Regions from separate parts of the Vibrio sp. ED004 genome, predicted to be linked through region 3. Evidence: predicted binding sites of a transcription regulator. Region 3 holds the regulator's gene; each other region holds the start of a gene.
What was found. The regulator MetJ, encoded in region 3, represses methionine synthesis genes. The targets are predictions, from matches to a motif close to TTAGACNTNTANANGTCTAA.
Positions count from the first base shown of each region.

Region 1: metE (5-methyltetrahydropteroyltriglutamate--homocysteine S-methyltransferase) is a predicted target of MetJ. The motif match lies at 3,618-3,637, and genes of this name have one in related genera.
Region 2: metH (methionine synthase) is a predicted target of MetJ. The motif match lies at 3,079-3,098, and genes of this name have one in related genera.

Region 1 covers NZ_CP066149.1:345,092-351,364, reverse strand. Annotated here, with positions in the region: gene ITG10_RS01470 (YgiQ family radical SAM protein) at 1-1,248, opposite strand, end outside; gene ITG10_RS01465 (hypothetical protein) at 1,486-2,166, shown strand; gene ITG10_RS01460 (DUF4250 domain-containing protein) at 2,295-2,495, shown strand; gene ITG10_RS01455 (LysR substrate-binding domain-containing protein) at 2,635-3,546, opposite strand; gene metE (5-methyltetrahydropteroyltriglutamate--homocysteine S-methyltransferase) at 3,827-6,190, shown strand; gene ITG10_RS01445 (GspS/AspS pilotin family protein) at 6,266-6,273, opposite strand, start outside.
Region 2 covers NZ_CP066149.1:2,144,206-2,150,478, forward strand. Annotated here, with positions in the region: rRNA gene ITG10_RS09780 (23S ribosomal RNA) at 1-363, shown strand, start outside; rRNA gene rrf (5S ribosomal RNA) at 457-572, shown strand; tRNA gene ITG10_RS09790 (tRNA-Asp) at 653-729, shown strand; tRNA gene ITG10_RS09795 (tRNA-Trp) at 790-866, shown strand; gene ITG10_RS09800 (sodium:proton antiporter) at 1,697-2,977, opposite strand; gene metH (methionine synthase) at 3,147-6,273, shown strand, end outside.
Region 3 covers NZ_CP066149.1:1,443,549-1,449,821, forward strand. Annotated here, with positions in the region: gene ITG10_RS06480 (bifunctional aspartate kinase/homoserine dehydrogenase II) at 1-627, opposite strand, end outside; gene ITG10_RS06485 (O-succinylhomoserine (thiol)-lyase) at 630-1,811, opposite strand; gene metJ (met regulon transcriptional regulator MetJ) at 2,020-2,340, shown strand; gene ITG10_RS06495 (malic enzyme-like NAD(P)-binding protein) at 2,516-3,805, opposite strand; gene rpmE (50S ribosomal protein L31) at 4,139-4,357, opposite strand; gene priA (primosomal protein N') at 4,702-6,273, shown strand, end outside.

The sequences.
Region 1 (6,273 bases), 1.1 Mb from region 3:
AGGTACTTTATCTTTAATGTCTTCGATCTCATCCAAGATAGATTCTTTCGAACGGTTTTGAATGATACGACCTTCGTGCTCTGTGATTGAACAGAAAGAACAACCACCAAAACAACCACGCATGATGTTCACCGAGGTTTTGATCATGTCGTATGCAGGAATCTTCGCTTTGCCGTACATAGGGTGAGGTACACGCTTGTAAGCAAGGCCAAAGACGTAATCCATCTCTTCAGTCGTCAATGGAATTGGTGCTTGGTTAACCCAAAGTTCACGGTCACCGTGACGTTGAATCAAAGCACGACCTGAGTACGGGTTTGTCTCTAGGTGCAAGATACGGCTAGCGTGAGCGTAAAGAATACGGTCGTTGTTTAGCTTTTCGTAACCTGGGATACGAACGGCTGTTGTTTTTGCATCGTGACGAGAAGGGCGAATCGTGATCGGCTGCGCTTTTACTTCTTCTTTCTCATCTTTCTTAGTATCACATTGCGTTTCCACTTCGTACGGGTTTACCGGCACGTAAGCTTTGTTCGGTTTTTCGATACGAGAAGAGTCGATGATTTTGAAGCCTTCAGGCGCTGCTGCAAGATTGATTGCCGTACCACGAATGTCTGTCAGCGTTGACATGTCTTCGCCATCAGCAATGCGGTGTGCTACTTCAACCAGTGCACGCTCAGCGTTACCAAAAAGAAGGATGTCCGCTTTTGCATCAAACAATACCGAGCGACGAACTTTGTCCGACCAGTAGTCGTAGTGCGCAACACGGCGCAAGCTCGCTTCAATACCACCAAGAACGATTGGCGTGCCTTTGTAGGCTTCGCGACAACGCTGAGAGTAAACCAGAGTTGCACGGTCAGGACGCTTACCACCTTCGTTATTTGGAGTGTAAGCATCATCGTGACGTAATTTGCGATCAGAGGTGTAGCGGTTGATCATGGAGTCCATGTTACCCGCTGTGATGCCGAAGAATAGGTTAGGCTTACCTAGCTTCATGAAGGCATCTTTATTGTCCCACTTTGGTTGAGCGATGATGCCCACGCGGAAACCTTGAGCTTCAAGTAGGCGGCCAATGATAGCCATACCAAAGCTCGGGTGATCGACATACGCGTCACCGGTTACAATAATAATGTCACAGCTATCCCATCCAAGAGCATCCATCTCCTTTCTACTGGTAGGCAAAAAGGGTGCAGTTCCGTAGCACTCGGCCCAGTATTTTTTGTGTTCGTGAATAGGAGTGATATCGCTGTACATATTTCGACCTCTGATTTTTGAGGCGGGAATTATAGCGGCATGCGCCCTGACTAGCCAGTAGAACATGCCCCTGTTAGTTCTGGTGTCTTTCGTGTTATCGCTTTTAAAATCAGCAAAAGAGCCATACAACAGCATAGTTGAAGCCTTGAATAACGTCGCTAATTTGTGATTTTGATTAGTGTTCGCAGCAGTTTTTGATATTATTCGCGAAAATAAGTCTGAAGAAGTAGATCCACAATGGTCGAAACGTTATTAGTACAATTTGCTCCGATGCTTTTAGGAGCCCAACTGATCTTAACCCTCATCTTGGTGAAAGGGGATATTTGCCCGGGACAACGTGGCCGTATTCACAAGATGTTGCCTGCAATTGGCGTGCTGTGGCTGGCGGTTGCCTCAGTGAAAATTGAAGCCTTTCTGGTCGTGTTCGCAATCTTTTATTTCTATTCTCAAGTTCAAACCAAAAAGACTCGTGATTCTGGCCCTATCTGGGTTATGTATTTGGCGTGTGGTTTGGCGCTGTCGTACGTTGCTATTCAAGCGACGGAACAAGCAACCACAGTCGGCATCATTACGACCCTGTTGTTGGTGGTATTGTTAGGTGCTGCGTTTGGTCATTTATTGCTGACGATCGCAAGAACGCGTTTGCAAGCATTCCACCGTGTTTTGCCTGTGATGGGTGTATTGACGGGTATGTTGGTGGTTTTGGCGACAGTCGTGAACGTTTACTCACTCTCTGAAGCTCAGTTAGAGCCAGTAATTTCCACCTTGCTATTTAGCTTCGCTTTGTTGATCTCTTCTATCGTAGTGTGGTGTTGGCATCTACTGTTTGTTAAGACACCTGAAAAACTTCAACTTACGGTTTCTTTGCTGATGTTATTAGCGGCTGCTGTTGGTTTAACGCCAGTTTGGGCAATGTAACTTTGGGTATTGTAACTTTGGTCATTGTAACCACGTATCTGATTTAAGAAGTGTGATCTGTTTTTTAGCGTGACCTTAGTAAGCGTTCTAAACTTAATTCTAGTCAGTGTGTTCGTAAGGAGTACGAGATGGATTTAAGCAACGTCAAAAGTCTGGATAGCATTATCTTGCTAGGAATAGTGAACGAGAAACTGCGCTTAGAGTGTGACAGTTTTGAAGAGCTCATTAGCATGTATGAGATGGATATAGAAAGTGTCGTCGGTAAGCTTGATATGCTTGGCTATCAATACGACCCACTGACTAACCAGTTTAAATCTTACGCAAGATAGTCTATTTTTCGCGAATCAACAGGTATCGAAAATCATCGGTACTGAAACTAAAAAGTCACAGATTATCTGTGACTTTTTTTGTTTCTGACGGTTGTCTCTTGTACTTGGCGTAAGCGGAGTTAACTGACGATGGTGATTGTTAAACGACCTCGATGCCATCAAGATGACTCTTACTTTGTTGCCTTGCCGTACTAAAGAAAGCCTGTAGGTAGCGCTTGTCTTTTTCTGAGTTTCTTACCGCTGCAAATAGTCTTCTTGAGAGTCCTGTTCCTAATGGCTTACTGGCGATTAAGCCTTGTCTTGAAAACTCACTGATTGCCCAATTTGGCAATGCCGCGACACCTAATCCTGCCGATACCATTTGTACCAACATCAATGTGTTGTCTGCCTGCTTCCATTTCTTCGGCTCGATGCCTGCAGGTTGTAAAAAGTGTTTCACTACATCCAAGCGCTGCTTTTGAACAGGGTAGGAGAGCATAGTGAGATCGCTAAGATCTTGCGGATCAATGCTTGGCTTATCAGCCAAAGGCGAGTTAATTGCCGTGATCAAACGCATCTCGAAATCGAAAAGTGGCTCATAGTGAACCTCTGAACGCGGCTGAATGTCTGAGGTGATCACCAAGTCTAATTCACCAGCCATTAATGCGGGTAGAGGCTCAAAACCAAAACCTGATGAAAAATCTAATGTCACGCTTGGCCAAGCAACTTGGTATTCCTTTAAAGCGGGCATTAACCATTGGAAGCATGAGTGACACTCGATCGCCATGTGCAAACGCCCATTCACGTCCTCTTTTAGGCTTGCGAGTTCGTTCTCTGCTTTAGCGATTCTTGGCTGTATCTCATCGGCGAGCTTAAGCAGAATCTCACCTTCAGAAGTGAATTTAACTGGCCTAGTTTTACGAAGGAAAAGCTGACCGCCAATGCGCGCCTCAAGGTCTTTCAATTGGTGAGAAAGTGCCGACTGCGTCAGGTGAAGAGAGGTTGCAGTTGCTGTCAGTGAGCCGCTGTCTCTCAAGGTAGTCAATGTTCGAAGGTGTTTAAGCTCTATCATGAGTATTCCTCATATTCCCTAAGCCAATTCAATATTTCTTAATAATCACCCTACGGGGTTTTTTATCATTTGTAAACGTCTAGATGTCCAGATGGATTTAAGTTCCTTATCTTAGGTTTATTCAAGATGAATATTTTTAATAAACAAGATGAATATTTGGACGTTGTTCATTATTCCGATTGGGTAGATAGTTTAGCCATCCAGACGCCTTTTTGTGAAAGCAAGAACACAATAGGCAGTCTGAAAAGATACTAACAATTATTGAATAAGGAACAGGTTCATGACTACGACAACGCATATTCTTGGCTACCCACGCATCGGTGAAAAACGCGAACTCAAATTCACATTAGAGAAGTACTGGCGTGGCGAGATTGACCAATCACAGCTTAAGCAGCTCGGCAGCGAACTGAGAAATCGTAACTGGAATGTACAAGCCGAGGCGAATCTAAGCTTTGCAACTGCGGGTGACTTCGCATGGTACGACCATGTGTTAACAACCACTTTGCTTTTGGGCCATGTACCAAAACGTCACGCTGGTGGATCTGAAGAAGAAAAAGCCTTCCCAGACTTAGATACCTTGTTCCGCGTTGGTCGCGGTCAATCTCAAACTCAAATACAATCTCAAAAGCAGCCAACTTGTTGTGGCGGGAAACATGGTTCAGAAAGCGATCAAGATGGTGCTGCTGCATCCGACATGACCAAGTGGTTCAATACTAACTATCACTACATTGTTCCAGAGTTCAGTAAAGATGATTCGTTTGAAGTGAGCTGGCCACAACTGTTTGATGAAGTGAATGAAGCCATTCAAGCTGGGCATAAGGTTAAGCCAGTCCTTCTTGGCCCGTTGTCTTACTTGTACTTGGGTAAAGAAGTAGAAGAGGGCTTTGATCGTTTAGCCTTACTTCCACGTCTACTTACTGCCTACCAAGCGATTTTATCTAAGCTTGCCAAACTGGGTGTTGAGTGGGTGCAAATCGACGAACCTATTCTGTCGCTTGAGCTTGAAAAACAGTGGGTAGATTCATTCAAATTGGCTTATCAAGTGATTCAAGGTGATGTGAAGCTACTATTGACCACTTACTTTGATTCGGTGACGGACACCTTAGACCAAATCGTAAAACTGCCAGTGAACGGTTTACATATTGATTTAGCCGCTGCGCCACAACAACTCGATGAAGTCGTGAATCAATTACCGGAAGAGTGGGTGCTGTCTGCTGGTGTCATCAACGGACGTAATGTTTGGCGAGCAGACTTGGCTGTTCAGCTAGCGAAACTGCAACCTGTGAAAGAGAAGTTAGGCGATAAGCTTTGGGTGGCGAGTTCATGTTCGCTGCTGCACAGCCCAGTTGATTTAGAACTAGAAGATTCGCTTAGCGATGAAGTAAAAAGTTGGTTTGCTTTCGCGAAACAAAAAGTCACTGAGGTTAGCTTATTGGGTGCGGCGCTAGACGGCGATCAAAATGCCATTTTAGCGTGTGAGACTTATAGCCAGCCGATTGTTGCCCGTAAAAGCGCGACTCACGTAAACAAGCCACAGGTACAGGCACGGATTAACACTATTACTAAAGCATTAGCAGAGCGCAGTGCACCTTATGCAGAACGTGCCGCGCATCAATCGGAGGTATTAGGTTTACCACTATTGCCAACTACAACGATAGGTTCGTTCCCACAGACAGGCGAGATCCGTGTTCAACGCAGCGCTTATCGCACCGGAAAGTTGAGCGAAACGGAATACACCACCGCATTAAAAGGTCACATCGCGGATGCGGTGAAACGCCAAGAAGCACTCGACTTAGATGTGTTGGTTCATGGTGAAGCGGAACGTAACGACATGGTGGAATATTTTGCTGAAAACCTAGCAGGCTTCCAAACCACTAAATTTGGTTGGGTACAAAGCTACGGTTCTCGCTGCGTGAAACCAGCGATTGTGGTGGCAGATATCGAGCGTGAAAAACCGATGACGGTGGAGTGGTCGACCTACGCGCAATCACTGACTTCAAAGCAGATGAAAGGCATGCTAACTGGACCTGTCACTATCTTGTGTTGGACGTTCCCACGTGAAGATATCTCACGTAAAGAGATCACTAACCAATTGGCATTTGCGTTGCGTGATGAAGTGTCTGACCTACAAGATGCCGGAATCAACATTATTCAGATTGATGAACCAGCGATTCGTGAAGGTTTGCCGCTGAAAAAACGCGACCATGCAGAATATTTAGAGTGGGCAGTTGATGCCTTTAAGATCTCGGCTGCGAGTGCTAAGCCAGAGACGCAGATTCATACTCACATGTGTTACAGCGAATTCAACGAAATCATTGATTCAGTGGCTGCACTAGACGCCGACGTGATTACCATTGAGACCTCTCGCTCGAACATGGAACTGCTTAAAGCGTTTGAAGAGTTCAATTACCCGAATGCGATTGGCCCAGGTGTTTACGATATTCATTCGCCAAACATTCCGTCACAAGAGTGGATTATTGGTCTACTGAAGAAAGCGGCTGAAAAAATTCCGGCAGAACGCTTATGGGCAAACCCAGACTGCGGCCTGAAGACTCGCAATTGGGCAGAAACAGAAGCAGCACTGACTAACTTAGTCTCTGCGACTAAGGCATTGCGTAAAGAGTGGGAGTCAGCAGAAGCTTAACTATCACTAGAGCTAGATGACTCAAAACAAAAAGCCTCGCTACTGTGAGGCTTTGACGTTCATATTTGTTCGAATCTAGCTGC
Region 2 (6,273 bases), 700 kb from region 3:
AGGGTATGGCTGTTCGCCATTTAAAGTGGTACGCGAGCTGGGTTTAGAACGTCGTGAGACAGTTCGGTCCCTATCTGCCGTGGGCGTTGGAAAATTGAAGGGGGCTGCTCCTAGTACGAGAGGACCGGAGTGGACGAACCTCTGGTGTTCGGGTTGTCATGCCAATGGCATTGCCCGGTAGCTAAGTTCGGAATCGATAACCGCTGAAAGCATCTAAGCGGGAAGCGAGCCCTGAGATGAGTTTTCCCTGACGCTATAAGCGTCCTTAAGGGTTGTTCAAGACTAGAACGTTGATAGGCAGGGTGTGTAAGTGCTGCGAGGCATTGAGCTAACCTGTACTAATTGCCCGTGAGGCTTAACCATACAACACCCAAGGGGTTTTGTGGACTCAAAGACAGACCTTGAATGAGTTTGAAGAGTTACTTTTAAAAACAGTTTTCCGAATTTTAAAATTTGCTTGGCGACCATAGCATTGTGGACCCACCTGATTCCATGCCGAACTCAGAAGTGAAACACAATAGCGCCGATGGTAGTGTGGGGCTTCCCCATGTGAGAGTAGGACATCGCCAGGCTCCAAATTTATTTTCACTTTTCAAAAGTGAAGACAAAAGTGTTATGAACGACTTGTCAGCGACGACAAGTAGTCCACTGCGGAGTGGTAGTTCAGTTGGTTAGAATACCGGCCTGTCACGCCGGGGGTCGCGGGTTCGAGTCCCGTCCACTCCGCCACTTATTCGATAACCTCGCCTAGTGCGAGGCTTTTTCGAATCTGAAGTAAGATAAATTTTTAGGGGTGTAGCTCCAATTGGCAGAGCAGCGGATTCCAAATCCGCGTGTTGGGAGTTCGAATCTCTCCACCCCTGCCATATTTAAGGCTCTAACAGAAATGCTAGAGCCTTTTTGCTTTTTGGCGTTAAACATGCAATTGACAGAGCAGCAGATTCCGCCAACATCAAAATAGCACGTGCTAGGAGCTCAATTCTCTCTACCCCAACCAGATATAAAACCTCAGCAGAAATGCTGAGGTTTTTTTGTATCTGTCGCTTTTTCAAAGTGGCACGAGTTAAGCCTTAATCCTCTTAAGCTATATGCAGAATCTACAGCGTTTGAGTTGGCAAAACTCTTATATATGCTTCTACAGCTAATATCTTAGTTTCTTGGCGTTGATCTAATGGAGTAAATCTAATTAACACCATGCGACTCTCATCCTTTGAGTAGTCGATAACCGGATAATTAGGCTTTATCCTGTTTTAGCTCTTCTTTTTTGATGTATCACCTGTATTAGCTAGCTTAAGTCGTCGTTACTCTCACCCCTGACTCTAAAATGATTTACTCCTCTCTCATTTCTCACCACTTTCACTTAATTTGAAATTACTGGTTTAGATTGCTAATTGTCATTTAGCCTGTTAACCCTCATATCTATATTTTTATAGTTTTGGGTTCTATCAAAGCGACTTATAGGCATTGAGCTTAGCTGCTTTACAGCTTGTTTAGTTAGTACTCTCGCGCAGTCGATGATTTAGGAATACAGAGACGTCATGATGAATCGAGTTATCTCTTCTTAGCAAACAGAAAATAGAGCACTGTGAGAATTTTGAAGCAAGATAAGACGGGTATGGTGATTTGAGACGAAGGCGATGAATGGATGTAAAAAAAGCCGCTTACGTAAGCGGCCTATGTTCACAAATGGGGCGTGTTAATCTAACTCTTTCTCGGCTTGTTTCGCTTTCTCTATCATAGGAGTAATCGTTGAGCCTTGAACCAGAATAGAGAACACCACAACAGCATAGGTCATTACTAGGATGATCTCTTTTACATCGATGAGCTTATCTTCAATCACCCAGATACCTGATGGTATTGAAAGGGCCATTGCCAATGCTAAGCCGCCGCGTAAGCCACCCCAAGTTAGAATCTTAATTGACCATGGGTTGTAAGTTCTAAAGCGCTTAAAGCCAATGTACGACAAGAAAACACTTAGGTAGCGCGCACTCAATACGAGAGGAACTGCGAATGCCATTAAGATCCAGTCTTCTTGGTGGAACTTGAACAGTAGCATCGACATACCGATTAATAAGAATAGTACGCCATTTAAGAACTCATCTATCAATTCCCAGAAGTGGTCTAGGTGATCTTCACTCTCTTTAGAGAATCCGATAAAGCGCGTCCAGTTACCAATCATAATGCCTGATACCACCATTGCTAATGGGCCTGATACATGAAGCACTTCTGCGAAAGCATAACCAGCTGTCGGGATACCGATGGTTAGCAGTAATTCCATCGAGTGGTCATCGGTGTTGCTGATCAGATAATGGAATATCAAACCTAAAGCAAATCCGTAAACGATGCCGCCAATAGCTTCTTGGACGAACAACATGGTCACGCTGCCTACCGTCGGTGCTTCTGTGCCAAACGCAATGGTGAATAAAGTTACGAAGATGACTAGACCAAAACCATCATTAAATAGAGACTCTCCCTCGATTTGAGTCGAGATTCGTCTTGGAGCGTCGAGCTTCTTTACTATCGCTAACACTGCAATTGGATCGGTTGGAGAGATTAAAGATCCAAAGAGTAAGCAATAAATCGGATCAAATTGAATACCGATGAATTGACAGAATCCATAGAGCACAAAGCCGATAAAGAATGTTGAAAACAGCGTAGCACCAAGTGCGAGTACTGTTATTTCCCACTTCTGGTCTTTTAGGTTAGGTAATTTAATTCCCAAACCGCCAGCAAAAAGCAGGAATCCAAGTATTCCTTTTAGTAGGAAGTCTTCAAAGTTGATACTGGCAACGGTTTCTGAGGCGATGTCAGCCAGTTGGAACCAATTGTTTTGTCCTGCAATGATAATCAATAGAGACAGCATCATTGAGCCAGCAGTGATGGCGATGGTTGTCTGCATTTTACCAATTTTGGTATTCACGAAAGCAATGAGCATTGCCGCTGCGGATAAAAAGCATAAGGTGTAATAGACCGACATTGGAATTCCAACATGTAACAAAGTATGAATATGAATTTTCGTTGTCTCATGCTCAAATAGCAAACATTTTTTTGTCATGAGTCGGTAATCAATTTCCTTTTTTAGACGTCTAGACTCCTTTTTAATGTGTGATAGGATGGAGGAATAATTAAAGGAATGAGGTTGTACCGTGGGAAGTAATGTAAGGCAAAAGATTGACGCTCTGTTGAAGCAACGAATTTTACTGATTGATGGTGGCATGGGCACCATGATTCAGGACTATAAATTGGAAGAGCAAGACTATCGTGGTGAACGCTTTGCTGATTGGCATAGTGACCTAAAAGGTAACAATGACCTTTTAGTGCTGACACAACCTCAGCTTATCAAAGACATCCATTCACAATATTTGGAAGCTGGGGCTGACATCCTCGAAACCAATACCTTTAACGCTACAACCATTGCTATGGCCGACTATGATATGGAAAGCCTTAGTGAAGAAATTAACTTTGCTGCCGCTAAGCTTGCCCGTGAAGCGGCTGATGAGTGGACGGCAAAGACCCCAGAAAAACCTCGATTTGTGGCGGGTGTATTAGGTCCGACTAACCGTACTTGTTCTATCTCTCCAGATGTTAATGATCCGGGTTATCGTAATGTGAGCTTTGATGAGTTGGTTGAAGCTTACTCTGAATCGACTCGCGCGCTTATTAAAGGCGGTTCAGACCTAATTCTTATTGAAACTATCTTCGATACACTAAACGCTAAAGCGTGTGCTTTTGCGGTTGAATCTGTTTTTGAAGAAGTGGGCATAACTTTACCTGTAATGATCTCCGGTACCATTACTGATGCATCAGGTCGTACACTTTCAGGCCAAACAACAGAAGCCTTCTACAACGCCCTTCGTCATGTTAAGCCTATCTCGTTTGGTTTGAACTGTGCATTAGGCCCTGACGAGCTGCGTGAGTATGTCGGTGAGATGTCTCGTATCTCTGAGAGCTTTGTTTCTGCTCACCCTAATGCAGGTTTGCCTAACGCATTTGGTGAGTATGACCTTTCACCCGAAGACATGGCTGAGCATGTTAAAGAGTGGGCTGAAAGTGGTTTCTTGAACTTGATTGGTGGTTGTTGTGGTACCACGCCAGAGCATATTCGCCAAATGTCTGAAGCGGTTGAAGGTGTTACCCCTCGTCAATTGCCAGACCTACCAGTATCGTGTCGTCTATCCGGTTTAGAACCTCTGACCATTGCAAAGGACTCTTTGTTTGTTAACGTTGGTGAACGTACGAACGTGACGGGCTCTGCCCGCTTTAAACGCTTGATCAAAGAAGAGCTTTACGATGAAGCCTTGAGTGTTGCTCGTGAGCAAGTTGAAAATGGCGCTCAGATCATCGATATCAATATGGATGAAGGGATGCTAGACGCTGAAGCGTGCATGGTTAAATTCCTTAATCTATGTGCTTCTGAACCAGAGATTTCAAAAGTACCAGTAATGGTCGACTCTTCAAAATGGGAAGTTATCGAAGCTGGCCTTAAGTGTATTCAGGGTAAAGGTATCGTTAACTCTATCTCTCTGAAAGAAGGCAAAGAGAAATTTGTCGAACAAGCTAAGTTGGTTCGTCGTTATGGTGCAGCCGTCATCGTGATGGCTTTTGATGAAGTTGGTCAGGCTGATACTCGAGAACGCAAAGTAGAGATCTGTACTAATGCCTACAACATTCTTGTTGATGAAGTTGGCTTCCCACCTGAAGACATTATTTTTGACCCTAACATTTTCGCGGTTGCGACTGGCATTGATGAGCATAACAACTATGCGGTCGATTTCATCGAAGCAGTAGGAGATATCAAGCGTGAGCTCCCTCATGCGATGATCTCTGGTGGCGTGTCGAACGTGTCGTTCTCATTCCGTGGCAATAACTACGTTCGTGAGGCAATCCACGCAGTATTCCTATATCACTGTTTTAAAAATGGTATGGATATGGGCATCGTAAACGCCGGTCAGTTGGAAATCTACGATAACGTTCCAGAAGACCTGCGTGATGCTGTTGAAGATGTTGTACTAAACCGTCGTGATGATTCGACGGAGCGTTTGCTTGATATGGCAACTGAGTACCTAGAACGAGCAGTAGGAAAAGTAGAAGATAAGTCCGCTTTAGAATGGCGAACTTGGCCTGTGGAGAAGCGCTTAGAGCACTCTTTGGTTAAAGGTATTACCGACTTTATCGTTGAAGACACTGAAGAAGCTCGTGTTAATGCCTCTCGTCCTATTGAAGTGATTGAAGGTCCTCTAATGGACGGCATGAACGTTGTAGGTGACCTATTTGGTGAAGGTAAGATGTTCTTACCACAGGTAGTTAAGTCTGCACGTGTAATGAAGCAGGCTGTTGCGCACTTAGAACCGTTCATCAACGCGTCTAAAGAAGTGGGTGCGACTAACGGTAAGATTCTGTTAGCTACCGTTAAAGGCGATGTGCACGATATCGGTAAGAATATCGTTGGCGTGGTTTTGCAGTGTAATAACTACGAAATTATCGACTTAGGTGTAATGGTTTCTTGTGAAAAGATTCTTAAGGTCGCTAAAGAAGAGAACGTCGACATTATCGGCTTATCTGGTTTGATCACGCCATCTCTTGATGAAATGGTACACGTGGCCAAAGAGATGGAAAGACAAGGCTTTAAGCTCCCTCTATTGATTGGTGGCGCAACTACCTCTAAAGCGCACACCGCGGTGAAGATTGAGCAAAATTACTCTGAGCCAGTTGTTTATGTAAACAACGCCTCTCGTGCTGTGGGTGTGTGTACCTCACTTCTCTCTGACGAATTGAAACCTGCTTTTGTCGAGAAGTTGGATATCGATTATGATCGTGTTCGTGATCAACATAACCGTAAGAAGCCTCGCACTAAGCCTGTGACACTTGAAAAAGCTCGTGCTAATAAAGTGGCGATCGATTGGGATGCTTATACACCACCGGCACCAGCTAAGCCGGGAGTGCACATATTCAATGACTTCGATGTGGCTACGTTGCGTAATTATATCGATTGGACGCCATTCTTCATGACGTGGTCTTTAGTTGGTAAGTACCCTGCGATTCTTGAGCATGAAGAAGTGGGCGAAGAAGCGCAACGTTTATTCAAAGACGCTAACGATCTGTTAGACCGTGTGGAGAAAGAGAAACTACTTGAAGCTCGCGGTATGTGTGCCATGTTCCCTGCCAACAGTGTCGGTGATGACATTGAAGTGTATACCGATGAATCTCGTACTGAGGTATTGAAGGTTCTGCATAACCTCCGTCAACAAACAGAGAAACCAAAGGGCTTTAACT
Region 3 (6,273 bases):
AATCACAGTTGCAGAGTAATCCGAGCCGTTACGGCCGAGTAGAACCGTTTCACCTTCAGTATTTTGAGCCATAAAGCCAGTAATCACGACACGGCAATGTGCATGCTGCGCCAAGGCTTCTTTAATCAGAGGATAAGAACGTGCGCGGTCAACTTCAGGTTGAGCACCCACTTCTGCACGCAAAAAGGCACGAGCATCTTGAGCTACCGCTTGTAAATCATGTTGGCACAACAAAGCAGCTAATAGACGTGAAGACCAAACCTCACCGTGTCCTAGAACTTGTGCTTTTTGCGCTTCGCTTAGAGGAGCAGTTAGCTCACCCAAAGCGGTGAATTCTTGTTGAATGGTGGCCGTTAGCTGAGCCGCAGACTCACCTTCAAGCAGCGCTTCAATCAGCTCAAGTTGGAACTGACGAAGTGCTTGCAAACATTCGTGGGCGATACGACCATCTTTGTCGAGCGCTTCAACAAACTCAATCAAGCGGTTAGTGGTTTTACCCGCTGCCGATACCACGACCAAGTCAGTGGCTGATGAGTATTCTCTAAGAATATTGACCACGCGTTGGTAACACTCAGGATTCGCTAAGCTGCTGCCACCAAATTTATGTAGCTGGCGAAAGGTTGCCATTATTAACCCTCCCCTTCAGCGATAAAGCCTTGTGTCTTTTCAAACGCTTGCTTAAGGTCATCAATCAAGTCTTCAGCATCTTCAAGGCCAACAGAAAGGCGCAGTAACTGTTGAGAAACGCCCGCTTCTGCCAGCGCTTCTTCGCCCATCGCACGGTGAGTCATCGACGCTGGGTGGCAGATTAAGCTTTCCACACCACCCAGCGATTCCGCCAAAGAGAATAGCTCTAACTTATCAACAAAGTACTTAAGCGCTTCGAATGAACCTGCAAACTCAAAGCTCAGCATTGAGCCAAAGCCAGACTGCTGTTTCTTCGCGATATCATGACCTGGATGTTCAGGAAGGCTTGGGTGGTAAATAGTGCCGACGAGATCTTGTTGCTGCAGAGACGCGAGGATTTCACGTGAGCTCTCTTCGTGAACTCGCATACGCGCACCTAGCGTACGAATACCACGTAGAGTCATGTAGCTATCAAATGGTGTGCCGGTCGCACCAATACAGTTGCCCCACCATGCTAGCTCTTCAGCGTGCTCTTCCGTTTTCGTGACGACAACACCACCAATAACGTCTGAGTGTCCGTTGATATACTTAGTGGTTGAGTGAATAACAAAATCTGCACCTAACTCTAAAGGCTTTTGGAACACAGGAGTCAAAAACGTGTTGTCGACAGCAACCAGAGCACCAACCTCTTTCGCTTTACGACAAGTTTCTGCAATATCAACCACACGAACCAAAGGATTCGATGGTGTTTCAATTAAGATCAACTTTGGCTTAAGCGCGATCGCCGCATCCAGTGCCGCTTGATCCGATTGATCAACGAATAGAACTTTGAAGTCACCTTTCAGTGAGCGAGTGTTAAACAGACGGTAAGTACCACCGTAGCAGTCGTGTGGCGCGATAATAAGATCATCGCCACCTAAGAAAGCAGAAACCCATAAGTTTAGCGCCGAGGTACCACAGTTAGTGACCACCGCACCTTTGCCCGATTCAAGTTCAAACAGTGCCGTTTCTAATAAACCTCGGTTTGGGTTACCAGAACGGGTGTAATCGTACTTTGGCACTTCACCAAAAGCGGGAAACCCATAGTTAGTCGAAAGATAAATTGGTGGGACAACGGCATGGTGTTGCGTGTCTGACTCGATACCAGTACGTACTGCGATTGTTGCTGGCTTCCGGCTGCTCATAGGTGCTTCCTTACAAGTTTTGCGTCTGAGAATCACAGCTGCTTGTCGGCATTTTGCGGCTGTGTTAGATATATGTTATTCACTTTACTTTCATAAACGTGAGACGTCAACACTTCTAGACGTCTATATGTCTTTGCTTATAGCGGTAAATCCCGCTAAAATCACCACTATTAATTTATTCTAACAACTAAAGTGATGAAGGTACGCAATGGCCGACTGGAATGGTGAATACATAAGCCCATATGCTGAGCATGGAAAGAAAAGCGAACAAGTAAAGAAAATTACAGTTTCTATCCCTCTAAAAGTGTTAAAGGTTCTAACTGACGAGCGTACTCGCCGCCAGATTAACAACCTACGCCATGCAACAAACAGTGAGCTACTGTGCGAAGCCTTTCTACATGCGTACACAGGCCAACCACTACCAACGGATGAAGACCTTCGTAAAGACCGCCCAGACGATATTCCTGCTGAAGTGAAAAAACTGATGACAGAGATGGGTATCGAGTTTGAAGCGTTTGACGAAGAATAAAAACAACTCAGTCACTGCCTTCATTATTGATTCGCTCTAGCTGAACCCTATTGATCACATCGTGCATTGTTTTTATGACTGCGCTGTGAATGATAGACATAAAAAAACCGACTCCAGATGAGTCGGTTTTTTATTATTCTTTTGCGCTCAATTGAGCAGCAGCTATAAAAAGCTATTACGCCATATAGTTAGCAGGCATCTCGATACGAGCAACGCCAGACTCAACAGCCGCTTCTGCTACTGCTTTTGCTACGCGAGGAAGTAGACGTGGGTCCATTGGCTTAGGAATGATGTAGCCTTTACCAAATTCCAGTGCAGTTTCACCCGCCGCTACCAGTACTTCAGCCGGAACTTCTTCTTTCGCCAATTCACGAATCGCTTTAACCGCTGCCAGCTTCATTTCATCATTGATTTCGCTTGCACGCACATCTAGCGCACCACGGAAAATGAATGGGAAACAAAGTACGTTGTTTACTTGGTTAGGGTAATCACTGCGGCCTGTACCCATGATAAGGTCAGAACGAACTTCATGAGCAAGCTCTGGCTTGATCTCTGGATCTGGGTTTGAACATGCAAACACAACTGGCTTATCAGCCATTAGCGTTAGTGCTTCAGCTGGAAGCAGGTTAGGACCTGATACACCCAAGAATAGGTCAGCGCCTTCGATAACATCTTCAAGCGTGCGCTTGTCAGTGTTGTTTGCGAACAGCTCTTTGTATTCGTTTAGGTCGTCACGACGAGTGTGGATCACACCTTTACGGTCAAGCATGTAGATCTTCTCACGCTGAGCGCCACACTTAATCAGTAGCTCCATACACGCAACCGCTGCTGCGCCAGCACCTAGACAAACGATCTTACACTCTTCTAGCTTCTTACCTTGAAGCTCGATCGCGTTCAGCATACCTGCTGCTGTTACAATCGCAGTACCGTGTTGGTCATCGTGGAATACTGGTACATCACAACGCTCAATCAGACGACGTTCAATCTCAAAACAGTCTGGTGCTTTGATGTCTTCTAGGTTAATACCGCCGAATGTATCTGCAATGTTCGCAACTGTATCAACGAACTCATCGATTGTGCGGTGTTTTACTTCAATATCGATAGAATCTAAACCAGCAAAACGCTTAAACAGTAGCGCTTTGCCTTCCATTACTGGTTTAGAAGCAATAGGACCAAGGTTACCTAGGCCAAGAATCGCTGTACCGTTAGAGATAACAGCAACCATGTTGCCTTTACCTGTGTACTTATAGACGTTATCAACGTTCTGTGCGATCTCGCGAACAGGCTCAGCCACGCCTGGGCTGTATGCAAGTGCTAGGTCTTCTGCAGAGTTTGCAGGCTTCGTCAGTTCTACGGCAATTTTGCCTGGAATCGGGAACTCATGATAATCAAGAGCTTGCTGACGGAATTGTTCTTGAGGCGATAATTCTTGAGAGGATTGAGCTTGGCTGCTGTCTTCAGACATAGGTGTAGGTTCCTAGGATATTATTATTTGGGGGATCTTGTTCATGTTAATGGATGTACTTCAAAGTTCCTAGGTGGTTGAAGCCTCTGTCTCATTAAAAAACGAAATTTCACTACTAATAAGACCAGTGAGCAGTTGAAATTACTATCGCTTGTTGAACTTTCGTGCAGAATTTTGGTGACGAGTGATAAGCAAGGAATTGCCGTGCAATAGAATAAAGAGGCAACTGATCGTTACGAGAGATGGATACTTTAATGGGAGTCAGTGATTTTACAAATTGCTGGCAACAAAAAAGGACACCGAAGTGTCCTTTTTATGTCTAAATAGCGAGAATTACTTCTTGCTAGAAAGAGCACCGAAACGCTTGTTGAAGCGATCAACACGGCCGCCAGTATCTACGATACGTTGCTTACCAGTGTAGAACGGGTGACATTTGTCACATACGTCTAGGTGGATTGATTCTTTTGCTAGCGTTGAGTTGAACTCAAATGTGTTGCCGCAAGAACAAGTAGCAGTAACTGCTTTGTATTCTGGGTGGATTCCAGCTTTCATGGGATAACCTCAAGTAGGCCGTGTCGCTATACGATTCTAAGCCGCACACCACACGTAGTTTAAAAAAGAAATAAAGACACCGCATTCGCACAATAGAGTGACGAAGCCATACCTTTAAGGCGCAGTATAGTAATGAATCTATAAGGCAGGATCAACTGATTTGATACATTTTTCACCAATTGTGTCTTTATTTCCTTTTTCAGAAGAAGCGTTGATTGAAATTTGGGGATGATAGATGTCTTCATGCGTTAGCTTGCCCTCTCTTATTCAAACTGCTCCTCGAATTTAACCGCCTTATCCTTTAGACTGTTCGCTCTCGTCAATTCAGATAAAGCCGTCCCTTTATGCGTCCAATGATTGCCCGTGTGGCACTGCCTATTCCACTCGACAAGCAGTTCGATTACAAGATTCCAAACCACCTATTTCCGATAATTGGTGGACGAGTCTCTGTGCCTTTTGGACGACAAACCTTAACCGGAATAGTTACGGCTCTGGTTAACGAATCTGAATTCGAGCTAGACAAGCTCAAGTCAATTAAAGCGCTTTTAGATAACCAACCTGTTTGGCCGGAATCTGTCTACTCACTGTTAACGTGGTGCAGTCAGTTCTATCAATACCCATTAGGTGAGACCTTTGCCAATGCCCTACCGAGTGCGTTACGTAAAGGCAAAACGGCCGACTTCGCGACACTGGTCGAATGGCAGTTAACGCCATCAGGCCGAGACCAACTGATGCAAGGCTTTGGTCGCGCTGTCAAACAAGCCAAAGTGATGCACATGCTTGAGCACGGTCCCGTTCCTCATCAAGAGTTTATTGATGAAGAAGTGGGCAGTGCAGTACTTAAGACGTTGGAAGAAAAAGGCTGGATTGAATCGGTAGAGAAAAAGCCGAAACGCCAACCTTGGCCTGAAGATCTTGAGAACGACCAAGACAAACCCAAGCTTAATGCAGAACAAGCCATCGCGATTGCCACAGTCAATAGTCAGACTGATTTTGGCTGCTTCTTATTAGAGGGCGTTACCGGCTCAGGTAAGACAGAGGTCTACCTGAATATGATCAAGCCGATACTCGATAAGGGTAAACAGGCATTGGTCTTGGTACCTGAGATCGGCCTCACTCCACAAACGATTAATCGCTTTAAACGACGCTTCAATGTGCCTGTTGAGGTTATCCACTCTGGTTTAAACGATTCTGAGCGACTGAATGCGTGGTTATCAGCTCGCGATAAAATAGCGGGCATTGTGATTGGTACCCGTTCCGCTCTATTCACGCCATTTGCAGACTTGGGCATCATCATTGTTGATGAAGAGCACGATGCCTCTTATAAACAGCAAGACAGTCTGCGCTACCATGCTCGTGATGTCGCGATCATGCGTGCTCACAAAGCACAGATTCCGGTTGTGTTAGGTTCAGCTACACCCGCTTTTGAAACGCTGCACAATGCTCAGATAGGCAAATACAGTTACCTCACCCTTACTTCACGTGCGGGGGTTGCACTGCCGACCACCAACAAAGTGTTGGATGTGAAAGGCGAATATCTGGAAAGTGGTTTATCGGCATCATTAATTGCCGAGATGCAACGACACCTGAAAGCCGGCAACCAAGTGATGTTGTTCCTCAACCGTCGTGGGTTCTCTCCGGCATTGATGTGTCACGACTGTGGTTGGACAGCTGAATGTAAGCGCTGCGATGCCTACTACACCTATCACCAATACAGTAATGAAATGCGTTGCCACCACTGTGGCTCACAGCAGCATATCGTGCACAACTGCCAAGGCTGTGGTTCTGCTAATTTGGTGACAGTAGGTGTGGGTACTGAACAGCTTGAAGCGCAGCTTGGTCAGCTATTCCCTGAATACAAAACCATACGTATTGACCGTGACAGCACCCGCCGTAAAGGCAGCTTAGAAAGCGCA